2 regions of the Cytobacillus sp. SAFR-174 genome follow, and region 1 is predicted to be linked to the other one. Evidence: riboswitches for the same ligand, from Rfam matches in the RefSeq annotation. Region 1 holds a riboswitch; the other holds the start of a gene.
The links. A riboswitch is a leader RNA that binds a small molecule or an ion and turns the genes downstream of it on or off. The one in region 1 is predicted to bind lysine.

Region 1 (12,670 bases):
CTAATAAATCTTTTTCTTCTACTAACACGTCATTATGCTCCATAATGGATTCCGCAAATTTTACACCTTTATTAGTTAAGATGAATTTTCCATTTTTTTCATTGAATTCGAGTTGTTGTTCTGCAACTGCAAAATTTAATGCTCGGTTTAACGATGGATCAAATCTTATAATAGGGAAGTCCCCGCCCTTTTTTATATCATCTAATCTATTGAAACGTTTTGGATTTTTTAAAGCCCAATTAAATAATTGTAATTTTAGTAACGATGCCGTTTGCTTATTCGATGAAAGGTAAAGTATAAGTATTATTAACGAAATTTTATACAATGGTCGTAATTCTGGTGACAGCGGCACTTTTTTCCTTTTAAAATTAATCGTGTGTATATTTTCTAGTGGTAAATCCATTTTATTTTACCCTCCAAAATCCAACGGGCAATTTATCAGCCATTCGGATATTGCTTCCTTGCATAAGTCCTCATATATGGAAAACTCAAATATTTCATGGAATTTTTCACTTTTCAAGGCATCCTTATATTTACTTAATGTTTGATCAAGTAACTGTTTTGGAGGTAAGTCAGTAATCAAAACTTCATCCTCCAAATGTTCTGCTATTGAACTTTTTATTCTGACTTGCTTCTCGTACAGTAATCCATACGTATCTTGCATTCTTGATAGAACCTTTTGTCCTTTTAAATAATTTCTCACCATTAAATCAACATATCTATTTGTTTTATTATCTTTTGTTTGCTGATCTTGAATATTTTCAAACAAGTAACCAATTTTTCTATTTAAAATTTCTATAGATTCAGATTCACAGTTTTTCCAATCAATTATTTCTCGTTTATCAGGTGAAACGATATCCATTTCAACCTTTCTTTCTAATATGCGTTTTACGAGCAAGATTTCTTCAGCATAATATCCCTCATCATGAACCAACACATCAAATTCTGGATCAAGTATATCTTGCATGTCTTTCATGCCCTTATATTCCTGTGCTTTCGTTTGACAGTGGGAAACAATATCCTTATTTAAAATAATTGGAGTTAAGAAAATCCATTTCTTTATTTTAACAGATCCAAAAAAATCCATTAATTGCTTTTTGGATCTTTTTAGTTTACCTAAATCCTTTGTAACTTTATCCCTTTGTGCTTCATATAACTTTTTCGCATCATATTCCTCGTCTGGACAATAACATTGAAAGACAATTCCTGTACGCGTATAACCTTCAATCCCAAGGTCGCCACTTGTATGAGCCGTCATTTCTTGATAGCCATCCGTACCATATTTAGTTTTAAGCAGTAATTGACAATGTTCTTCCCAACTGTCACCGTTGTACGTTCCATACCGTGTTTGAATCATACTTCTCCTCCAGCTTGCAAAAACATCTACAAAAGTTTGTTTAATGAAAAAATTTCCATAACTTAATACTATAGTACCGTATTTTCATTCGCTTTACTAGAAGGATAATAAGAAGGCGAACAAGTTAACCCTCGTCAAAATACATAGGACGTGTGTACTTAACAAATAACATATAAAGAAATTCTGTTTTTTTGTCGAAGTGCAGCTTATTCGTTATTAGAAATGTCCCTTATTAAGACGGGAATTATGGTCCACCTAAAAGATAAACTCCATCGATTGGTTCGAGGTTGAGAAAATAATAACACAACAAAGAAACCGCCGAATGGCGGTTCTGGTATGTTTATTCAGTTTGTATTTCAAACTACATTACATTAGAAATGTGGTTCCGAACCGTTTTTTCACTTATAAACAATTCACCAGCGATTTCCCTTGTTGTTTTATCTTGTACTAACAATTCGAATACTTCTCTTTCTCGTTTGGTGAGTAACGGCTTGTGAGTATATTCATTCTCCTTCAAGTATTGTAACCCTCCTTGCCTTTCGCCAGCTATGAACCGCGGGATGGGTATATATTTAGTCACCATATCATATGTCAGCAAAACAGCCGAAGTGACTATATTTAGTGAAAGGAGAAAGTTATTTTCAGGAAATGTGCCATTGTGCCGCTAGGCTCGGACTTTAACCCCGCTTTTTAGCATTTTTTTCATATTTTCGGTCCAAGGCACACCCTTGCCCGTCACCTTTGATATCTGCACCATCGTCCCCCTGCCGGTGAAGCAAACTGAACCATCTGATTTCCTGCCCATATAATGAAGATCCACAGAAGAATTCCCTATTGAAGCAGCTTTTACGTATATTTGTATCTCTTCATCAAAGAAAACCTGGCTGATAAAATCGCATTGGAGGTCTGCTACGACTGGTATGGTTTCACTATCATGCTTTACCCAGTCCTGCATAAAGCCCTTGCTTTTGAAAAATTCTATCCTTGCTTCTTCATAGTATGTAAATGGAATGGTATTGTTCAAATGTCCAAACATATCAGTTTCAGAAAATCTGACTTTTACTGGATGAAAGAAAATGAATTCTTCTTCCCATTTTTTAAAATCGTCTATGTAGCTCAATTTTTTCATGCTGGTCCCTCCCAATTTTTTATGAATGAGCATTCACTCTGTTGTATTTCATTATAGTGTTTTTTGAATTATTTGAAAACCTCCCACCATGTGTTAAATAAAAGATTATGCCTCTAATCTGATTATGGAAAATTAACCCAACCCGTTAATTTCCATTGCAGGCACTCGCTTTCCACGGGGCTGCCGGGAGCCTCCTCACCGCTCCGCGTCTGCGGGGTCTCCCTTGGTACGCTACTCCCGTAGGACGTTGAATAAGCTTCCTTGAATCCACACCGCACGAAGAAAATGCGGATGCATTTTCGAGGATCTCCCACCTTCCACTCCAATCAGCTCAGTGGTTAAATTTAATTGCTGTTTAAAAAACAAATTATACGAGTATGATAAAACCCCTCTCCAAAAGGAAAGGGGTTTTATCATACTTAGATTTGGTCGCTCCCAAAGAAGTTTTTGAAAGACTGGAATGTTGTATCGCGGTTTAGTGCCGCAATGGATGTTGTTAAAGGAATGCCTTTCGGGCATGACTGGACGCAGTTTTGAGAGTTTCCGCAATTGGCAAGTCCGCCATCACCCATGATTTGCTCCAGACGTTCAGCTTTATTCATTTCACCAGTTGGGTGAGCATTGAACAAGCGAACCTGTGATAAAGGAGCAGGTCCGATAAAGTCAGATTTGCTGTTAACATTCGGGCATGCTTCCAGGCAAACACCGCATGTCATGCACTTTGAAAGCTCATATGCCCATTGGCGCTTTCTCTCAGGCATACGCGGTCCAGGTCCCAAATCATACGTGCCATCGATTGGAATCCATGCTTTAACCTTTTTCAGGGAATCAAACATACGGCTTCTGTCGACTTGCAGGTCACGGACTACCGGGAACGTGCGCATCGGCTCAAGACGGATTGGCTGTTCCAGCTGATCTACAAGTGCCGTACATGATTGGCGGGGCTTTCCATTTATAATCATTGAACAAGCACCGCAGACTTCTTCAAGGCAGTTCATATCCCATGCGATTGGAGTAGTATCTTCACCCTTGACGTTAACCGGATTACGGCGAATCTCCATAAGGGCTGAAATAACGTTCATGTTCGGACGGTAATCAATTTCAAACTCTTCCTGATAAGGGGCTGAATCAGGAGTATCCTGGCGGCTGATTACAAAACGGACTGTTTTAGTTTTTGTTTCCTGCATGGTTTAGTTCTCCCCTTTCTTTTTGGAATAGTCACGCTTACGCGGTGGAATTAAGCTTACATCAATTTCTTCGTAATGGAATGCCGGAGCGGAATTTGCATCCACAAACTTCGCCATTGTTGTTTTCATGAATTCCTCATCATTACGTTCAGGGAAATCAGGCTTATAATGTGCTCCGCGGCTTTCATTACGGTTATAGGCACCAATTGTAATAACACGTGCCAATTGAAGCATATTCTGCAGCTGGCGCGTAAAGCTTGCACCCTGATTGCTCCACTTCGCAGTATCATTAATATTAATGTTTTTATAGCGCTCCATAAGTTCAACAATTTTTTCATCTGTTTTCAACAGCCTGTCATTATGGCGGACAACCGTTACATTGTCTGTCATCCACTCACCAAGCTCTTTATGAAGGACATATGCATTCTCTGTGCCATCAAGAGACATGATATTATTCCATTTTTCTTCTTCCTGTTTTACATGGCGGTCAAATAGTGATGATGGCAGATCTTCAGCACTCTTATCTAATCCGCTGATATACTTGACTGCATTCGGGCCTGCTACCATACCGCCATAAATGGCTGATAGCAGTGAGTTGGCACCAAGACGGTTGGCACCATGCTGTGAATAATCACATTCACCAGCTGCAAACAAGCCTGGAATATTTGTCATCTGATCATAGTCAACCCATAATCCGCCCATTGAATAGTGGACAGCAGGGAAGATTTTCATTGGCACTTTACGAGGGTCTTCACCCTGGAATTTCTCATAGATTTCAATGATTCCGCCAAGCTTAATATCAAGCTCTTTAGGATCTTTATGGGAAAGATCAAGATATACCATGTTCTCCCCATTAATGCCGAGCTTCTGGTTAACACAAACGTCAAAAATTTCACGCGTTGCAATATCACGAGGCACCAGGTTTCCGTAAGCCGGATATTTCTCCTCAAGGAAGTACCATGGTTTACCATCTTTATATGTCCATACTCGTCCGCCTTCACCGCGTGCAGATTCACTCATTAGGCGAAGCTTATCATCTCCAGGGATGGCGGTTGGATGAATCTGAATAAATTCCCCATTTGCGTAATAAGCGCCCTGCTGATAAACGATGGAAGCTGCTGAGCCTGTGTTTATGACAGAGTTAGTGGATTTTCCGAAAATAATTCCCGGTCCGCCGGATGCCATAATAACTGCATCTGCAGCAAAAGACTTAATTTCCATAGTAGTCAGGTTCTGGGCAACGACACCCTTACAAGCTCCGTCATCATCGATGACAACCCCAAGAAATTCCCATCCCTCATACTTTGTCACTAATCCTGACACTTCATGGCGGCGGACCTGCTCGTCCATTGCATAAAGCAGCTGCTGCCCAGTTGTAGCACCGGCAAACGCAGTACGGTGATGCTGTGTTCCACCGAAGCGGCGGAAGTCCAGCAGACCTTCAGGTGTACGGTTAAACATAACACCCATACGGTCAAATAAATGAATGATGCCAGGTGCAGCCTCTGCCATTGCTTTTACAGGCGGCTGGTTTGCGAGGAAGTCCCCGCCATAAATTGTATCGTCAAAATGAATCCAAGGAGAATCGCCTTCCCCTTTTGTATTTACCGCTCCGTTGATGCCGCCCTGGGCACAAACAGAGTGAGAACGTTTAACCGGTACCAGAGAAAATAATTCAACCGGAGTCCCAGATTCTGCTACTTTAATTGTCGCCATCAAACCGGCTAGTCCGCCGCCGACAACTATAACTTTTCCTTTACCCATCGTGACTCACTCCCTTAATACTTGTAAGAAAAGCGCCAGCACCCGCTTACCGGTCTCCTTGAGGCCTTCCGATGGCGTTTATTCTGCCAAAAGTGCTGATTTTACCTATGCGCTTTCAATAATGCGGAGCCGGGCAGCTGCCCAATTCCCTTTTTATCCGATCAAGTCTAATAATCTCTCATGTCTATTAAATAAATGCTGTCAGAGCACGTACGCCAACAATAGATAGTGCAATGAAAATTCCGATTGTTACGTAAGTGGAAATAACCTGTGAACGAGGAGATACTGTAAGTCCCCAGCTGACAAGGAATGACCAAAGCCCGTTAGCAAAGTGGAAAATTGCAGAAATGACTCCAATAATATAGAACCAGAACATAAATGGATTCGACAGGATGTTCTCCATCATCTGAAAGTTAACTTCTGCTCCAAAGGCAGCCTGTACGCGTGTTTCCCATACATGCCATGCAACAAAAACCAGCGTAATAACACCTGAAACACGCTGAAGCATAAACATCCAGTTGCGGAAATATCCATATCTGGTTGTGTTATTTTTCGCAGTAAAAGCAATATAAAGGCCATAGATTGCGTGGAACAGCAAAGGTAAATAGATTACAAATGTTTCAAGGAATATTCTAAATGGAAGACTTTCCATAAAATGCGCTGCATTATTAAAAGATTCCTCTCCCCCTGTTGCAAAATGGTTCACTACAAGGTGCTGCACCAAAAACAATCCAACTGGTATTACGCCAAGCAATGAATGCAATCTGCGATTAAAAAACTCACGATTACCTGCCATAAACTTTCCCCCCCTGATTTTAAAAAAACGATGCTGAGCCCCCGCTCAGGACATCATCTCGAAAATGTTATTCATTTTCTTACAATTATGTGACATGTCCATTTTACTCCCAAGATAATAGAGCGTCAAGAAAACGGATACATAAAATGTTCCATATTAATAAAATTTTTAAAAAATATTTACCGGTTAAAAATATATATTATTCTGCGGTTCAATATGACCTAATTACCGGTCTCCAATATACTGAAATAGTAATTATTTCTATGCAAATCGTTCTATTTTTTCCCGAATTGATATTAACTCCCCAAGCATATTGTATATAATAGAATCATAGAAAGAGGGGAGACTATTGAGCGAATTAGCATCTGCGAAATCTAATGAAGATCACATACAGTCAGTACCGGTATTTGGCTATGAACTGATCCGGGAAGTTCTTTTGCATGACCTTTTAGGAAATGAAGCACCCGAAATTTTATATTGGGCCGGCAAAAGGCTTGCACGCATGTATCCTCTGGAAACAGCCGGACAGATTGCCGAATTTTTTATAAATGCCGGCTGGGGCAGCCTTTCGATCGCAAACGAATCTAAACATGAGCTTGAAATGATATTATCAAGCCCGCTGATTGCTGGCCGCTTGCAAAAAAACAATAACTGCACATTTCAGCTCGAGGCTGGTTTTATAGCCCAGCAGATTGAATTTCAAAAAGAAGTTATTTGTGAGGCTTTCGAACATCCCCGCAAGAAAACCGGCAAAATCCTTATTACTGTGAAGTGGGATAAAAAGGACCCTGCTGAGTAACATCTAATTTACAAACAATAAGCTATCAATTTCTGATAGCTTATTGTTTATAGCTTCGGAATTAAGCCTTAACCGCGGAAACAGACAGCTTGAATGCCTCGTGTAAAGCATCAACAGCATCGATCATTTTACTGTTTTCCACAACCGCTGATACTTTAATTTCTGACGTGCTTACCATTTTCACCTGAATTTCATTCGCTGAAAGCACTTCGAACATTTCTGCAGCCACACCCGGATTTGAAATCATGCCTGAGCCGACAATTGAAACCTTTGCAAGCCCTGATTCCCACTCAATGCGGTCATAATTTAATTGATCTCTATGCTTTTCCAGAACTTTCACTGTATCCGTCAGATCTTCATTCTTAATTGAGAAGGACAGGTTAGTTGTCTGGGCTTCTGTCATGCTCTGAATAATGATATCGACATTAATGTGGTTTTTGGCGAGCGCCGAGAAAATAGTAGACAGACCAGTCAGTGAATTAGGAAGACCAATGATTGTTACTCTTGTTATGTCATCTTCAAAAGCCACACCGCGCACCACTAAATTTTGTTCCATTTTTACTTCCTCCTCAATGATTGTTCCGGCTTCCTTTTCAAGGCTTGAACGCACTTCAAGCGGAAGACCATAGTTTTTAGCGAATTCAACTGCTCTTGGATGGAGCACTCCAGCCCCCAAATTGGCCAGCTCAAGCATTTCATCATAGGACACAGAATGTAACTTTCTGGCATTCTTTATAAAGCGGGGATCGGTTGTAAACACACCTGTAACATCCGTATAAATATCACATTTATCAGCTTTAAGTGCTGCAGCCAGTGCAACAGCAGTTGTATCAGATCCGCCGCGTCCAAGTGTGGTAATTGAACCATCTTCTGTCATCCCCTGAAAGCCTGCTGCAATCACAATTTTCCCCTGACTTAATTCCCCCTGAATGGTGGCTGGATCAATATTTACTATCCTCGCATTACCATGGACTGCTTCTGTTTTAATACCTGCCTGCCACCCTGTAAAAGAAACGGCGGGATGTCCTTTCGCATTTAATGCCATAGCTAATAAAGAGATGGTCACCTGTTCGCCGGTTGTAAGCAGCATATCCATTTCCCTTTTATCTGGTGATGGGGAAATCTCCCTTGCCATGCCAACCAGCTGATCAGTCGTTTTGCCCATTGCCGAAACAACCACAACAACATCGTTTCCACGGTTTTTTTCCTCAATTACCCGATTAGCGACATTTTGTATTCTGTCTACAGTCCCCACGGAGGTGCCTCCGAATTTCTGCACTATGATTCCCACAGCTTTCCCTTCTTTCTAAAGAACTCGTAATTTTATGAATTGCCGTCCTATGTAAGTGAAGCAAGACAGTCCACTCGGCTGTATTTGACAATGGCCTTAAATCTAAAATACCCCTTTTGGGCAATAAAAAAAGCAATGGAATAGTTTAACTATCCCATTGCTGTGCAGCCAAAATGTATAAGTGAGCAAACACAGTGAGATAGCTCTCCAGGACGGCAATGTCCTGACAATCCTGCATTTATTCAATGCAAAACCAGCAGAAAAAATGATGAGATTTTCTCCACTTCGGCGAACATCCCCTTTCAAAGCTTTTCATGGAAGCTCATTCTTCTCCAAGCTTTTACTGATGAAGTTCGCACCTCTACCTTCACTTAACGATTATGTCCAATAGTTCTGTTTAAACATATGGACATGTGCTTTATCGCTATAAAGTGATATTGATATAAAGTTTCAGTTAGTATAACATGTCTGACTTTTTATGTCTATATCCATTTAAGACTCAGAGTTTCCATTTTGTTCCTCAAACCTCTGCTTTAACTCCTCAGCAACATTAGCAGGAATGCCTATTTTTCTATACTCCTCAATTGATGCCTCTTTCATTTTCTTTACAGATCCAAAGGCCTTCAGCAGCTGTTTCTTTCGCTTTTCGCCTATGCCCGGAATTTCATCCAGAATAGACTGAAAGGCACTTTTTCCGCGAAGCTGGCGGTGAAAAGTAATCGCAAAGCGATGAACTTCATCCTGAATTCTCTGCAGCAGGTAGAATTCCTGGCTGTTCCTTGCAAGAGGAATAATTTGAAGCGGATTACCATATAAAAGCTGTGAAGTTCTGTGCTTCTCATCCTTCACCAGGCCTGAAATCGGGATATCCAGACCGAGCTCATTTTCGAGCACATCCCTTACAGCCTCAACATGCCCTTTACCTCCATCAATCAAGATTAAGTCCGGAAGCGGCAGTTCTTCTTTCAGTACTCTTGTATATCTGCGGCGGACGACTTCTCTCATGGATTCATAATCATCAGGACCTTTGACGGACTTTATTTTATATTTTCGGTACTCTCTTTTCTCCGGTTTGCCATCAATGAAGACGATCATGGCAGAAACGGGATCCGACCCCTGGATATTTGAATTATCAAATGCTTCAATCCGGTGAGGGGTATAAATCCCAAGCTGATCACCCAGATTTTCAACAGCTTTAATAGTCCGTTCTTCATCACGCTCTATTAAAGAAAACTTCTCCTGGAGAGCAATTTTTGCATTTTTATGGGCAAGCTTCACCAGGTCCTTTTTTTGCCCGCGCTGCGGCTTTAGCACTTTCACATCAAGAAGCTGTTCTGCCATGACAGCATCAACGGAATCGGGTGCCAATATTTCACGGGGTTTAAAGTGATTTGCTTTAGTATAAAACTGGCCGAGGAACGTTAAAATTTCTTCTTCCGGCTCATTATAAATCGGGAACATTGATACATCCCGTTCGATCAGCTTGCCCTGCCTGATGAAGAAGACCTGGACACACATCCACCCTTTATCAACCGCATAGCCAAATACATCCCGATCTGTAAAATCTGTCATCGTCATTTTTTGCTTTTCCATCGTTGCATCTATATGGGCAATTTTATCTCTCAGCTCTGTTGCTCGTTCAAAATCCAAATCTTCAGCAGCGGCTGTCATTTTTGCTGTAAGGTCTTTTTTAATCTCTTTGTATCCGCCATTTAAAAATTTCGCAATTTCATCTGTCATTTGCTTATATTGATCTGCACTTACTTCCTTTACGCATGGTGCAAGACATTGTCCTAAGTGATAATAAAGGCAAACTCTGTCCGGAAGTGTTGAACATTTGCGAAGAGGGTAAATACGGTCGAGCAGCTTTTTTGTTTCATTGGCAGCCTGCACATTGGGATAAGGGCCAAAGTATTTTCCCCTGTCTTTTTTTACTTTTCTGGTTGTAATCAGACGGGGATGGCGTTCGGCCGTCAATTTGATAAAAGGGTAGCTTTTATCGTCCTTCAGCATTACATTATATTTGGGATCATATTTCTTGATCAGATTCATCTCAAGAATCAATGCTTCCATATCTGAAGATGTGACAATATACTCAAAGTCCACAATCTCATTAACAAGTCTTAATGTTTTTCCGTCATGTGAGCCTGTAAAATAGGATCTGACCCGGTTTCTGAGAATTTTGGCTTTCCCCACATAGATAATGGTCCCCTGCCTGTCTTTCATTAAATAGCAGCCTGGCTGTGCAGGCAGCAGCATCAGTTTATTTTTTATCGTTTCATTCATGGCACTCCACCTCCCCGATTAAAAATTTTCTTATTGTAAGGCTTTTTTAGAAAGATTTTATCTAACATTTATTTTGAATTTTCATAATCACCTGGTATGCAAGCTCGCCATGAAGATTAGTCTGCATGATAAAAGCACGGCATCCCCATCTTATTATATCAGCTGGTAAACCTGCAGCATAACCGCTAAACACACATGATAAAGTGAACCTTCAATCAGTGGGGGTTTTCCTTATCCCCCCACTGATTGTTAGTCGCGTTCTAGTGTCGCTAAGATCTCCGCTAGCGCTTCGATCAATCGACACTACGAACCCGATTGGTTCAACTAAGCCTCTGCCTGCGCGTCGGCAAGTTTCACTGTATCTCACCAATCGGGCCTTTACATTATAAAGCGAGGCGACTTGCCTTGGGGTGACAAGCATAAGACGAGCAGATGGTGGGGAGTGCTTTTCTTCCCATCAGCTGATTGGCTTATGACCTCGAGCCCCTAGGAGCCGCAGCTAGATCGGGCAGTTTGATCCCCGCTTATCCTCCTTTGTTTCCTCTGAGTCTTGAAGCGGGGGTCTTACTGCCCGTTAGACTGCGATAAAAAAATCCCGATGTCCGCATGGGACACCGGGAAATTTCTTTTAGATTAAGCATGTTTTGAAAGTAATTCAGCAAGAGCTTCTTTCGGCTGGAAGCCAACCGCTTTATCCACCACTTCACCGTCTTTTAGTACGATCAAAGTTGGGATGCTCATTACGCCAAACTTGCCGGCTGTTTCCTGGTTTTCGTCAACATCGATTTTTACAATTTTGACTTTATCGCCCATTTCAGAATCAAGTTCTTCTAATACAGGAGCGATCATTTTACAAGGGCCGCACCATGGAGCCCAGAAATCTGCCAATACTAATCCCGAACCAGTTTCAGCAGTGAAATTTTGGTCAGTCGCGTGTGTAATAGCCATTTGATATGCCTCCTAAAATTTAACTCAAATACTAACGACAGTATATCATCGTTTATTCTATGATGCGAACAATCTGCTCGATCGTAATTTACCCTATGTAAAGCAAATTATTCTCTTCTTTCTTATGGACTTTATGTATAATGGGCGGCCATCTGCCGCCCATTTGTACTTTATGCGTTTACTTTAAGCTTTTTGAACTCTTCTGTTAACAGAGGAACAACCTCAAACAGGTCTCCGACAATACCGTAATCAGCTACTTTAAAGATATTGGCTTCCGGATCTTTGTTAATCGCTACGATTACTTTGGAGTTGGACATCCCCGCTAAGTGCTGAATAGCTCCGGAGATACCGCATGCAATATACAGATCTGGTGTTACAACCTTACCCGTCTGTCCAATTTGCAGTGAGTAATCGCAATAATCAGCATCACAGGCTCCGCGTGATGCCCCTACCGCTCCGTTTAAAACAGAAGCAAGCTCTTTTAATGGCTCAAAGCCTTCCTCGCTCTTAACACCGCGGCCGCCGGCAATAATAACCTTAGCTTCGGATAAGTCAACGCCTTCACTCGCTTTGCGGACAACTTCCTTAATGATTGTGCGAAGATCCTTGATCTCTGCAGCAACAGAAGCAACCTCTCCTGATCTTGATTCATCCTTTTCCAAAGGAGCTATGTTATTTGGACGGATTGTGGCAAAAAGGAGACCATCTGTCACAATCTTCTTTTCAAAAGCTTTGCCTGAATAAATCGGGCGTGTGAAGACCAGATTGCCGCCTGCTTCTTCAAGGCTTGTTACGTCAGAGATTAAACCAGACTCTAGCTTGGCAGCAATTTTAGGAGCAAGATCTTTCCCCATTGCTGTATGTCCAAAAATAAGACCATCCGGACTTTCGGAATCAATCACAGCCATTAAAGCCTGTGAAAAACCATCAGGCGTATACTGCTTCAGCTTCTCATCTTCAACAGTTACAACACGGTCAGCACCATAATGAATCATCCCACTCGCTAAAGCGCTTACAGAATCACCAATTAAAACTCCTACAACTTCTCCGCCTTCTGATGCAGTCTTACCGGCTGCAACAGCTTCGAAGGATACATTACGCAATGAACCGTCA
Region 2 (12,670 bases), on a different contig from region 1:
GATAAAGCTTTGAAGGGCGCCCTTTTGTCTGCCTCTGGATTGCAGATGTAATAAATCCGTCCTTTTCAAGGGACTGAACATGCTTTCTGACGGCCATTTCGGATATTTTCAGCTCCTGGGCCATTTCCAGTATGGATCGTTTTCCCGCTGTTTTGATTAACCTCAGAATCATATCTCTTGTGGAGTTTTCTCCAATATGCATGCTATTCACCGCCCTTCTCTTTATTCAAGACTAATCTGCCCTGGAGAAAAAGATCGGATTTCTCCGATCCTTATTGAGGTTTAAATGCAGAAACCGGTCCGAGTTCATTGATCAGATACTCTCTGACCCGGCCTGGAAACTCTTTAATCATGGGGATATGGCTGCTAATCGCTGCTTTCAGACCCTCGTGATTGACATCTGTGTAGTTTTGGACGAGCATTTTACGATATGTAATGAATTGTTTAAAGCTCTCGCTCATTTCCTTGCTGATTACTTTTTCATCGTCAAGAATATCCACGATATCATCGTAGCTGCCTGGATCCCTCATGATAAAACCGTCAATCATCGTATTTCCGGTATCAAGGATTGCTTCGATCATAATTTGGGCAATCCGTTCCAATGCTGCCTTTTCTATAGGGGATGTCCACTCTTTCACTTCTTCAAAAAGGGAGATTTGCTGTTCCAGATAACTGAGTGTGTCTTCAATCTTTTCCCTGTCTACGAAATACATAACGCTTCGTTCCTCCTATGAAGATTTCAGGCTCCTGGTTTAAGCATTCGCCCTGCACCCGTTTCATCAACAGCCACCCGAAATCCTAAAGTTCTCTATACCTTTATATTGTATATAAAGTTTTCAATACCTTCAATGGGGATCACATTGAGTTATTTCAGCTCCGGGGGGATAAACCTTAAAAGGACATGCTATAATCGGTATATAAAACAACTAAGGAGTGTTATATTTGGCAGAACGCTTTTTCTTATATGATGATCTTGAAGATACAAAAACCAGATTTGTCAGCTTTATGGGGGAAAACCAGAGATTCGACTTAGCTATCGTTCGTTCTGATCGCTATTACGGCAAACAATTGGTCCTTGATATCCAGGGAAGCCGCTTTGCCATCATTGGAGAAGATGACTTAAAGGAAGAAGGCTATCTTGAGCATGTATTTCAGCTTTCCGAGGAAGATGCAGAGGACCTTAAATCATTTCTGATGGAAATCGTTTAATATACGATAATAAACAGATACTAAAGGGGAACCTATTTTGTGGGTTCTTCTTTTTTCTTCTTTAAAGACCCTGCTTCATATAACTTCCTAAGGAGTGATGGCATGGACGATAAAGAAAGACGCACATACACCGATTTCTCAAATGTGGAAACCCAAAGGAATTTCCTGATTCCCGAGGACTTGCCTGAAGGGGCATATGGCGCTCCGAGAAATGCGGATGAACCGGTAGAGAATAAAAGCACCCCTTGGCAGGAGGGCCAGCGCTATTACAGTGCCTTTAACTATGAGTTCAAGTCCCTTCACCAAAACTTGCCGCGGCAAATGCCAGGTGCGCACCCTCCGCATGACGACCTTGATAAAAACGAAGAGCCGCCATACACAGAGACTTAAGCAAAGCGCATGCGCACTTGAATTTTAAATAAAAGGGCCGGGTTTCCCCTGCCCTTTTTAGCTTTTAACTTTTTTCACAACAAAATAGGCACAGCCAAAATTACAGAATTCGTAAAGGTATTCGGTAAGTGTGCTGATTTTTGTATCAAATGAAGCTTTCTGGCTCTGATCATCGAAAAAACCGCGGAGACGAAGCTGTCCATATCCCCAGTCCCCGACAATATAGTCATATCTGGATAAAATTTCGCTATATCTGGCCCGGAATGCCTCCTCATTGAAACCATCCCGTTCTTCCTGGATCAATTCATAACTGATATTGTTAATGCTAACCAATTTTTTCACCTCATTATAAGAGCATATGTAACAGTATTATATTGGAAATAACATGATATGAAAACAAACCAATAACTTGTCCTATTTAAATTATAACTGATTCCCCATCAATTACTAAGAGAAAAAAATATAACCGTGGCAATTCTATAAATGAGGAGGTGTTTATAGTGAAAAAATCACTAATCATTCTCGGCATTAGCAGCATGGCTGCACTGACTGCCTGCCAAAATAATGCCGCAAAAGAGGATATCTATGAAGAAACCGGTCATACAATAAATGTAAATGACCAGCGTGCTGAATTATACAATAGGAATATGGGCAACGGCCGGAATGGCAGAAACAATATCGGTGAAGACTTCGGATATGTACGCCATCAAAAAAGCCCAATTATGGGAGACAACGTTTCAGCGGACCACTATGCTGCCATTGACCGTGAACAGGTTGCAGATATTATCGGGAAATATTGCACAGAAGTTCCGAATGTGGACGACATTTCAACTCTTGTGACAGATGAAGAAGTCCTGATTGTATATAATACTGACACAAAAAACAGAAATCAGACAGCTGATCAGGTCAAGAAGATGGCTATGTCTGTTGTCCCAAGATGGTATCATGTCTATGTAAGTGACGATACATCATTAAGGAAAAATGTTGAAAACTATGCAACAGTGGATTCTGATGGACGTAATGCTGAAAATGGCATTAACCAGTTAATCAAACAAATGCTTAAATCTCCTCAAGGAGAAAAAATGAGTGAAAGTGAAAATGAAAACGGTGAAATGCAAGGCGAAAGAAATGATGACATGGATAAAGATGACCTTGGAGAAGCCGTTAAAAAAGCAGGGAATCGTTAACCCTTTGAGGGAGACTCTTCCTGTATTGCAAAAAAGAGAGTCCAGCGATGGCGCTGGACTCTTTTTACTTTATGCTTGCTGAATTTCCTTTTCTCCCATAATCTGCTTTTGTTTAGCTGCCGCATTTACCTGTTCATCAGCATGGTAGGAAGATCGGACAAGAGGACCTGCTTCACAATGGCTGAATCCTTTGCTCATTGCAATGTCCTTCAGCTCCTGGAATTCTTCAGGTGAATAATACTTCAGCACTTTAATATGTTTCTTGGATGGCTGCAGATACTGCCCTATTGTCATAATGTCTACATCATGAGCACGCAGGTCATCCATTACCGCAATGATTTCCTCTTTGGTTTCGCCAAGCCCGATCATCAGGCTGGATTTTGTAGGGATATCCGGCTGCATTTCTTTTGCACGCTTTAAAAATTCAAGAGAGCGCTTATATTTCGCACGTGCTCTTACTCTTGGAGTCAGGCGCTCAACAGTTTCGATGTTATGATTGAGTATATCGGGACGGGCATCCATAAGTGTTTTCAGGTTTTCATAAACACCGCCCATGTCGGAAGGCAATACTTCAATGGTAGTGAATGGACTTTTTCTTCTAATGGCACGTACTGTTTCTGCGAAAACAGCAGCACCTCCGTCCTTTAGATCATCTCTTGCAACGGCTGTTACTACAGCATGCTTTAAGTTCATAAGAGCCACAGAATCAGCCACGCGTTCCGGTTCCTGTAGATCCAATTCAGTCGGCAGGCCCGTTTTGACTGCACAGAAACGGCAGGCACGCGTACAAACATCGCCAAGAATCATAAATGTAGCCGTTCTTCTTACTGCCCAGCATTCATGGATATTGGGACACTTAGCTTCTTCACATACAGTGTGCAGGTTCTTTTCCCTCATCATTTTTTTTAGGCCAGTATAATTTTCATTTGTGTTCAACTTTATTTTCAGCCATTCCGGCTTGCGCAAATACTCTTCTTTCTTGCTCATTTTCCCACTCCTTAGTCTGAAGCTAGACGTAAAGAAAAGCGCAAGCGCCCTTGTCCGCCCCTGAGGAAACTTCGAGGGGGTTATGCTGCTTGAGCTAGACAGTTTTCTGACTTCAGAATTTATACTTTCCTGCCCATTAAAAAAGCCAGTCATAAAACAAATCCGACTAAGCTGATTAGGCTTCACCTGATGCCACTTTATCATAATGAAATGAAGAGGACAAGCCGAAGATTCTGGTATTACCATTAATTGATATTTATTAAATTATCCATTCATCACAAACTATATAAGCAGACCATCACAGAAGGGAGGATTTCCGTGCGGATTATATTTACCGCTGCTGCAGCCTTATCGTTTTTTCTGATTTCCTTATGTACAGTCAGTGCCGAAGAAAATGCAGCTGATATATATACACAAAGAATGGCCTTATATAAAAGAGTTGAAGCGGTTACGAACATTCCCTGGTATTACCTTGCGGGGATTGATCAGTATGAAAGGAATGTCCGGCAGTCAAGAAGGGATATTCCCAAAGCTGAAGGCATTACAGGAATCTATTTCAAACCTGAAGAATGGGCGGGGATTTTGAATCCAAATCCATCTGATGAAAACCCTGCATCCATACAATTTTTCGATGGAATAGGATTTGACGGGGACGGGGACGGTAAAGCCAGCTTGAAAAGTGATGAAGATGTTCTTCATTCCTTTGCAAATTTCCTTCTCTCCTATGGTACAGACCATGATAATTTAAAAATTGGATTGTGGAATTATTATAAGCGGGATAAAGCTGTAGGCATTATCATCGGCAAAGCCCAAATTTACAAACAGTTCGGCCGCCTTGATCTCGATGATCACGCCTTCCCTGTCCCTTTGAGGAGCAATTACAGCTATAGAAATACCTGGGGTGACGCAAGGGGCTGGGGCGGGAGACGGATTCATGAGGGAACCGATATTTTCGCTGATTACGGGGTACCCGTCCGGGCTACTTCCTACGGAATAGTGGAAATGAAGGGCTGGAACAAATATGGAGGATGGAGAATTGGCATCCGTGACATTAATAACAATTACCATTATTTTGCCCACTTAAGCGGGTTTGCAAAGGAGCTAAGAGTCGGTCAAATCGTTGAACCCGGCATGATGATAGGCGGAGTAGGAAGCTCCGGATATGGGCCTCCGGGTACATCAGGCAAATTCCCGCCACATCTTCATTATGGCATCTACAAAGACAACGGCTATACTGAATGGTCCTACGATCCATATCCACACTTAAGATTATGGGAAAGACAAGATAGGATAAAAGCCAGAAGAAAATAAATAAAGGACTGCCCATTAGCCAGGCAGTCCTTCATAAGTTATTTAGCTTTTTTTGCTTTGGACACAGCATTTATGATACTTGCTGCAAGGCCGCCCCAGATAATGAGCATCCCAACCACCATCATTGTAATTGCACTTCCAGACATTATTGAGATACCTCCTTATCAGCTGGTATTCTAAGCTTAGACTGTGTATCATTCTTTTTAATAGCCATAAACACAAATCCTAAGATAATGGCTCCTATTGCTACTCCCCAGCCGGAATAAAGAAGGAAGCTGGTAGGGTACCCTTCATAATTCTCTTTAATATTTGTAATAATGTTTTGAATCATCATATAGCCAAGCACGATTGGTGTAATAGCTGTCAAGCATATCTTCCACCAGGAACCCAGTCTAATATCAGATACAGCATCTGCATGATTCTGAAGATTCTTGAGCTCTTTAAGCACCCATCCTACAATAACTACCTGTACCAGTCCTGCTAGCGCAACACCAAATTGGTTGATGAAGTAGTCCGCTGCATCCAGGAAGTATAGACCGCCCTGAGTCGCAAAGAGGATGGAAATAACAGCAGATAAACCGCCGCCTACAAGAACAGCTTTGTTACGTGAAACATTAAACTTATCCTGTACTCCGGCAACAAACGTTTCAACAATTGAGATTAACGATGTTAAACCGGCCAGTGTTAAACAGATAAAGAAGAAAGAACCGAATAAGCCATTTAAAGCAGGGAATTCGTTAATGATCTGCGGGAATACAACGAATGCCAATCCTACACCTGATGATACAACCTCATTAATGCCTACACCCTGCTGTGCAGCCATGAATCCAAGTGCAGCAAAAACACCGATACCAGCAAGAAGTTCAAAACCGGAGTTTGCAAAGCCGGTAATGAAAGCACTGTTTGTCAAATCCGTTTTCTTTGGAAGGTAGCTTGAATAGGTTACCATGATGGCAAATCCAATTGATAAGCTAAAGAAGATCTGGCCGTAGGCCGCTACCCAGACTTTAGGGTCCGCTATCATTTCCCAGTTTGGCTTAAAGAAAGCATCCAAACCAGCAATAGCTCCATCAAGAGTCAATGCGCGAACAACGATAATTAAGAATAAAACTACAAGAACTGGAATAAAGATTTTGTTCGCGATTTCGATACCTTTTTTAATTCCCTTGAACAGGATTCCAAGTGTCACAGCCCAGACAATAACTAACGGTATGAAGACTCCCGGTACAATTCCGCCTACATCTCCTGGTGTTTCTGCAAGCTTTAAATATTCTCCAAATAGGAATCCGTTTGGATCGTCTCCCCATTTAAGATTAAACGAGAAGCCTGCGAATGACATTGCCCATGCGATGATAACTGCATAATATGTTGAAATGACAAATGAAATGGCGACCTGCCACCAGCCCAGCCATTCGTATTTTTTACTTAATCTTGCGTAAGACAATGGTGCTGATCCGCGGAACTTATGGCCAATTGTAAATTCCATAATCAAAAGCGGTATACCTGCTGTCAGCAAGGCAAACAAATATGGAAAAAAGAATGCTCCCCCTCCATTTTCATAAGCAACTGCCGGGAAACGCCAAATGTTTCCTAGACCAATTGCAGAACCCACAGCTGCCATAATAAACCCAGCTCTGGATCCCCACTGCGGACGATTATCCATAGTAAATCCTACCCCCTGTAGATATCCCCAATTAAAAAGAACAATGGGAACTTTTTATATTTTCAGATAATTAAATCTAACTAAGCCTAGTATAGCTAGTTTTTGATATTCTGTCAAAACATTATTTTCCTAATAGTAATATTTTTCGAAATAATTAGTTTTAGCACAATACCAGAGTAAAGCGTCTAAGAAAATTAATATATTCCTATTTTAATTTCCATTTGGATTCCACCCGGTCAGGAGTTATCTTAACAAAACTGACCAAGTTATTCCTGTCCTCACCTCCTTTGTAAAATTTATTCCTAAAACTTAAAAACTTTCGCAGTTTATTCAGATAATTCTAAATACACAACCATGGATGTCAAAATTAACCTCGTTTGGTCTCGGTGGCCTCGGGAATATAACCAATGTGCTTAAAAATTTCCAAATATAGAATGAAAATCATAAGGAGGTTTTTACAAATGGATACCAATATTATCGGAGTTTATAATTCACAAAGGGAAGCGGTAAATGCCGTTCAAGAACTGCAAAATGAGGGATACCCTGTTCAGGAGCTTTCGATCATTGCGCAGTCAGAACATCTGGATACATCTCTTGAAGATAAAACCGGTGTTCATACAGAAACCTTCGAGACTAAGAATAGAGACAGCAGTGAAAGTGCAGGCTTCTTAAACAGTCTGGCATCCTGGTTTGATGATGACCGCATGAGCAGCAACTCTGCAGGTGAAAAGTTCAGAGAACTGGGCATGTCAGATGATGATGCCCGCAAGTATGAAACGTATGTGAACGAGGGGAAAATCATTTTATACAGTGAAAGAATTGATACTTCAACTGGCTTTGCCAATGCAGGAACTGCTGAAGCCAAAGAGCACAGCACTTACACTGACGGATATGATGAGCTAAGAAATTCAGCTGCAGATGATGAGCAATCATTAAAACTGCGGGAAGAACAGCTCGATGTGTCGAAGGAACGTGTACAAGCCGGAGAAGTTGAGATCCAAAAGGACGTAGTTGAAGAACAAAAAACAATAAATGTACCTGTCGAGCATGAAGAAGTATATGTAGAAAGAAGAAAAGTGGATGATCCGGATGGCGCCGGCGTCTCACCAATATCGGACGATGAAACAATCAGGATTCCTATTACAGAAGAGCGTGTGGAAGTCTCCAAAAAGCCCGTGGTCACCGAAGAGATTGTCGTAGGCAAACGGGAAGTTCAGGAAACACAGCAGGTCAAGGAAAATCTCAAGAAAGAAGAAGTGCATTTTGAGGGAGGGCATGAACACATTACAGAAGATGAAGACTTAAATAGAAAAAATAATAACCTATAAAATTAAAAGGGTTCCCTCCAGGGGAACCTTTTCATTTATGTTGGACAGCATCTAAAAAAGCCTTCTCTCAAAGAGAAGGCCTTTTTTATAGTTTCTAACTTGCCCTGTTCTCCTGCCAGGCTTCTTTTTTGCCGCGTCCAAGGAAAGCAAATGCCGCTACAAGAACAGCCACTGTAAGTAATGCGATAACAGTGCTGCCAGTAAATCCGATGACCAGATATCCAACAGCAGCGATTCCCGCTGAGATCAAGGCATATGGAAGCTGAGTCATCACATGGTCCATATGGTTACAGCCTGCACCTGTTGAAGAAAGAATCGTTGTATCTGAAATCGGTGAACAATGGTCGCCGAATACGGCACCGGCAAGGACAGCAGACATAGCCGGCAATAACAGAGAAATATCTGTTGCAGCGGCAATGTCTCCAGCAATCGGAAGCAGGATGCCGAAAGATCCCCATGAAGTTCCGGTGCTGAATGCCATAATTCCCGCTATGACGAAAAGTAAAAACGGAAGCCATGATGTGCTCATATTTGAGCTTTCCACAAGACCGGCTAAATACTTTCCAGTTTCCAGACGGCCGATTAAATCAACAATCGCCCAGGCAAACAGCAAGATATAAACAGCTGGAAGCATGGATTTAATGCCTTCCCATACTCCTTTCCCAAAAACATTCGGGTTAACGCCCTTCAAGGAGAACGCCTGACGGAAGAATAAACCTAACGAAACCAATAGACCCACGAGGCCACCAAGGATTAGGGATTTAGAGACATCCGTGTTCTCAAATATTTGTAATACAGTCGCATTTCCTTCAACCGCCTGTAAACCCGTCCAAAACATTGAGCCCACTGTACCAATGACAAGAGCAATGATTGGCCAGACAAGATCGCCGACAGATCCTTTCGAACTTGTTGGAAGGTCGTCCTTCAATTCACCAGGTGCAGGCTTCTCTGGATCCATTACAAGCCCCTCTTCAACTGCCCGCTTCTCATGTACTTTCATTGGCCCAATCTCTATGCCTCTTAACGCCACGATAAATACAATAGCAAGAGTAGCCCATACATAAAGGTTCATGGGAATCATTTGAATAAATGCCGAGAAAGCTGAATACTCGGTAACATTATGTGCAGCAAGGATTGTCCCGATCAGCGCAATAATGTATGCTCCCCAGCTGGAAACCGGTGAAACCACACAAACAGGTGCTGAAGTCGAATCAATCAGGTACGCCAGCTTTGCACGGGATACGCGCTGGCGGTCTGTAATGGGACGTGAAATCTGACCGACTGCAAGAGCATTGAAATAGTCGTCAATGAAAATGATAATACCTAAAACAGCTCCAACAATCTGTGCGCCTGCACGGGTCTTGACCCGCTTCATCGCCCATTCTCCAAAAGCGCGGCTTCCGCCTGAGATAGAGATAAATGCAGTAATAACTCCTAATACAAGCAAGAATAGAATAATATATACATTCCAGGTGTTCAGCTCTCCGTCCGAAACAAAAATTCCTTTTACAGCATCCCAAATGATGCTGAAGGTTTCTGTGATGCTGAATTCAGCCAGCAATAGTGCGGCTGTTACAATCCCCACTCCCAGTGACAGCAATACGCGCCTGGTCAGGATAACCATAGCGATTGCTACCAAAGGCGGCAGCAGGGAGAAAATCGTGTTAGTCATTTCTTGTCCTCCTCTTGTTTTTTTTGGATCACCGCCACGCGGCATGTCCGTTTTGCAATCAGGGGAACAACAAGGATGATGACAAAAACCAAAATAAAAAAAGAGTAACGATAGAGAAAAATCTATCATTACTCTTTTGAAGTAATTAGTTTCTCCATCACGATCTGTAGCTCCCCATTATGAAGGCTTTGACAAAGTATATTCATACTTTCCCCTCATAATGACAGTGTTACTCCTATTCGAAGTAACCCCAGCAAAAATAGTTCTGACTCACTAATCTTGCTTCGGCAACATTCCCTTTCGGCTGCGGTCGTCGTTGTCATCCTCACACAGCATACTTATGAACCCTGCACCTCTACCCCATCGGATATGATAAGGTTTTATGAAATTATAGTAGAATCTTATCAAAATACCAATCTATTTGCAAGCTTTATTGGCCGGCCGGTATTTCGATTGATGGCGAGGTACCCCCTCCGCCATTGTAAAATTGCGGGACCTTTCCAGGATAAATGCCATAAGCGGCCAGCACATCTTCCTGTACTGTGATAATTTTGGTGGCAAAAGGAATGATAATTTGAACCTGTACGTCCAGGCGGACCAGCACCTTCACTTCCACATTATTTATTCCGTGATCCTTTGTTTCAGTTATGAAATTGGAGGTAACGGAACCGACTGCATTAAACTTCACCGGTATACGGGGACCCAAATTACCAAGGAGGGCATTATTGGTTGCCTGGCCAAGCGGCACGTAATAGACAATTCCATTTGAGTGCTGCATTTCCTCCGTGTTGATTTCCACGTCTGTAAAGGACTCCAACGCATCCAAATCGCCCTTTTCCGCTTTTTTAATATTATCCTGAACCAGTTCGGTTACTTCCGCTTTGACTCTGTTCAGCTTTTCCACGTTTATGCTGACCACACCGCTCTCGCTCGCTTCAAACATATCTTCCAAATCCATCACATTGGTAATTTTTTTATTAATCGCATTGTTTATCACCAATGATGCGATTTTCCTTGTCTGTGAATCGGCATAGCTCATAAGTGTTGGTTTAAGCCCTTCATTGATAATCCAGAGGCCGGCAGCTGTTGAGATAACAAAAAATACAAAGGTCAAAAGAAATACATAACGAAATGGAAGAGGACCTTTCCGGGGCAGCCGGCCGCGAAATTTTGCCAAAACAAATCCCCCCTTTACAAGCTATATGTATGCTGTAAAGGAGGGAACTAGGCTCAAAAATCCAAAATAGTTTATCTCAGTCTAACGGGCAGTAAGACCCCACTCCAGACTCAGCGGAATCAAAGGAGGATAAGCGGGGGTCAAACTGCCCGTAATGGCCCGATTGGTTCAACTAACAATCAGCGGGGGATAAAGCCCCCCCACTGATTGAAGTTTCACTTTATTGTTGTACTAAAGTTGTATCACAGCCTGTAATAACAGAATTCAATTCAAGCCTTAAATCTGCTTCATATGGGACCACATTCCTGCCCTTTTCTTCAAGTATCCGGATAACAGGCCTGTCGCTGAGACCCGCGTTCTGCCGGCAGACAACACCTTTTCTTCCATCATTCAGCTCGACTGTAACACCAACTGGATACACGGCTACTGCCTTACGGAAAACTTCAATGACTTTCTTATCAAATAATTTTCCGGCCCCTGCATACAGAACTTCCAGCCCTTCGTGGGGGAGCATAGCCTGCCTGTAAATGCGGTTGGATGTTACTGCGTCAAACACATCGGCAATCGCAATTATCTTGCCGAATTCATGAATCTCGTTCCCCTGCAGGCCGCGCGGATAGCCTGAACCATTTAATCTCTCATGATGCTGAAAGGCGCAATGTGCAACGAGGAGAGGGATCGTCTCTACTTTTCTTAATATATTAAATCCATCTTCCGGATGCTTCTTTATTGATTTAAATTCGTCTTCTGTCAATTTACCCGGTTTCATAAGAATATCTGCAGGCACCTTCATCTTTCCGACATCATGAAGAATAGCACCCAGCCCCAGGATTTCAAGTTCCTTTGGCAGGAGCTGAAGCTTCATCCCGATTGCCAGTGAATAAAGAGTCACATTCAGGGAGTGTGTGAATATATAGTGATCATATGTATAAACATCTGATAGGATCGTAAGAAGCTCTTTATTTCCCCTTATTTCACTGATCAGCTGACGTATCAGCCCTGAGAGCCGCTTGGAGGCATTCTCAATTACCAGAGAGCCTGATAACTCTTTATTTGCTTGTACTTCCTTCAGAACGGTTTCAATGGTTTCGATAGCCTGTTTGCGCATTTGGGGAGTCAGAGGGTCCTTATATTGGATATCCTCAGTGCGTAAATCCTTGATATACACATAGGTAATACCCATTTCCTGCAGTTTATGTATTAATTTATCTGCCAGCTCCACACCTTCATGCAAAAGGACCTGACCCTTGTCATTATATATAGCTTTGGCCAAAACACTGCCAGTCTCAATTGTATTGGTTGCTGCTAATCTCATATGTATCTCCCATATCCATTTTTCGGTGCTACTTTATATTTCGGGCATTATTTGGTTTTATTTACATTATACGACAAATTTCCCAGCTTGAGAGTGGGTTTATGATATATTTCCGGATAGAAAGATTTATGTAAGTATAACCCGCTTTTACTTGCGGATAGAATAATTTATGTGAAAAGCGCCTAATGCATAAAAAAAGACAGGCCTATTCAGGCATGCCTTTAGATCATTTTGAGAAGTGCTTCTTTTCCGATCGTTCCTTTAACAATTCCCAGCTCCTCGGCCTCATAAGTGACAGATTCAAGCGGGGCATTTAACAGCTGATCTATCGTTTTTACACCGACAGCCCTGCCGGCAATTACTTTGCGGTCCTTAAGCTTCTCATTCAGCAAAGCTACATCCAGGGCTCCGCACATGATATACCCTTTATC

Region 2: it holds a riboswitch for lysine, as region 1 does, so the genes downstream of both, ACTHRG_RS07775 (Na+/H+ antiporter NhaC family protein) here and ACTHRG_RS09660 (aspartate kinase) in region 1, are expected to answer to the same signal.

What each region holds. Positions count from the first base shown of each region.
Region 1 is NZ_JBQCMZ010000007.1:112,648-125,317, reverse strand. It holds gene ACTHRG_RS09700 (hypothetical protein) at 1-403, opposite strand, end outside; gene ACTHRG_RS09695 (hypothetical protein) at 410-1,357, opposite strand; gene ACTHRG_RS09690 (helix-turn-helix domain-containing protein) at 1,719-1,874, opposite strand; gene ACTHRG_RS09685 (acyl-CoA thioesterase) at 2,022-2,486, opposite strand; gene sdhB (succinate dehydrogenase iron-sulfur subunit) at 2,906-3,673, opposite strand; gene sdhA (succinate dehydrogenase flavoprotein subunit) at 3,677-5,437, opposite strand; gene ACTHRG_RS09670 (succinate dehydrogenase cytochrome b558 subunit) at 5,625-6,233, opposite strand; gene ACTHRG_RS09665 (YslB family protein) at 6,583-7,032, shown strand; gene ACTHRG_RS09660 (aspartate kinase) at 7,094-8,323, opposite strand; lysine riboswitch at 8,516-8,695, opposite strand; gene uvrC (excinuclease ABC subunit UvrC) at 8,816-10,609, opposite strand; gene trxA (thioredoxin) at 11,243-11,557, opposite strand; gene ACTHRG_RS09645 (electron transfer flavoprotein subunit alpha/FixB family protein) at 11,728-12,670, opposite strand, start outside.
Region 2 is NZ_JBQCMZ010000005.1:219,706-232,375, reverse strand. It holds gene ACTHRG_RS07830 (helix-turn-helix transcriptional regulator) at 1-202, opposite strand, end outside; gene ACTHRG_RS07825 (DUF86 domain-containing protein) at 273-713, opposite strand; gene ACTHRG_RS07820 (DUF3055 domain-containing protein) at 943-1,209, shown strand; gene ACTHRG_RS07815 (cytosolic protein) at 1,312-1,599, shown strand; gene ACTHRG_RS07810 (YutD family protein) at 1,657-1,932, opposite strand; gene ACTHRG_RS07805 (YhcN/YlaJ family sporulation lipoprotein) at 2,100-2,786, shown strand; partial or broken gene lipA (lipoyl synthase) at 2,856-3,776, opposite strand; gene ACTHRG_RS07795 (M23 family metallopeptidase) at 4,092-5,084, shown strand; gene ACTHRG_RS07790 (methionine/alanine import family NSS transporter small subunit) at 5,123-5,230, opposite strand; gene ACTHRG_RS07785 (sodium-dependent transporter) at 5,230-6,747, opposite strand; gene ACTHRG_RS07780 (YsnF/AvaK domain-containing protein) at 7,209-8,075, shown strand; gene ACTHRG_RS07775 (Na+/H+ antiporter NhaC family protein) at 8,170-9,747, opposite strand; lysine riboswitch at 9,907-10,113, opposite strand; gene yunB (sporulation protein YunB) at 10,178-10,924, opposite strand; gene ACTHRG_RS07765 (HD-GYP domain-containing protein) at 11,145-12,239, opposite strand; gene ACTHRG_RS07760 (YunC family protein) at 12,461-12,670, opposite strand, start outside.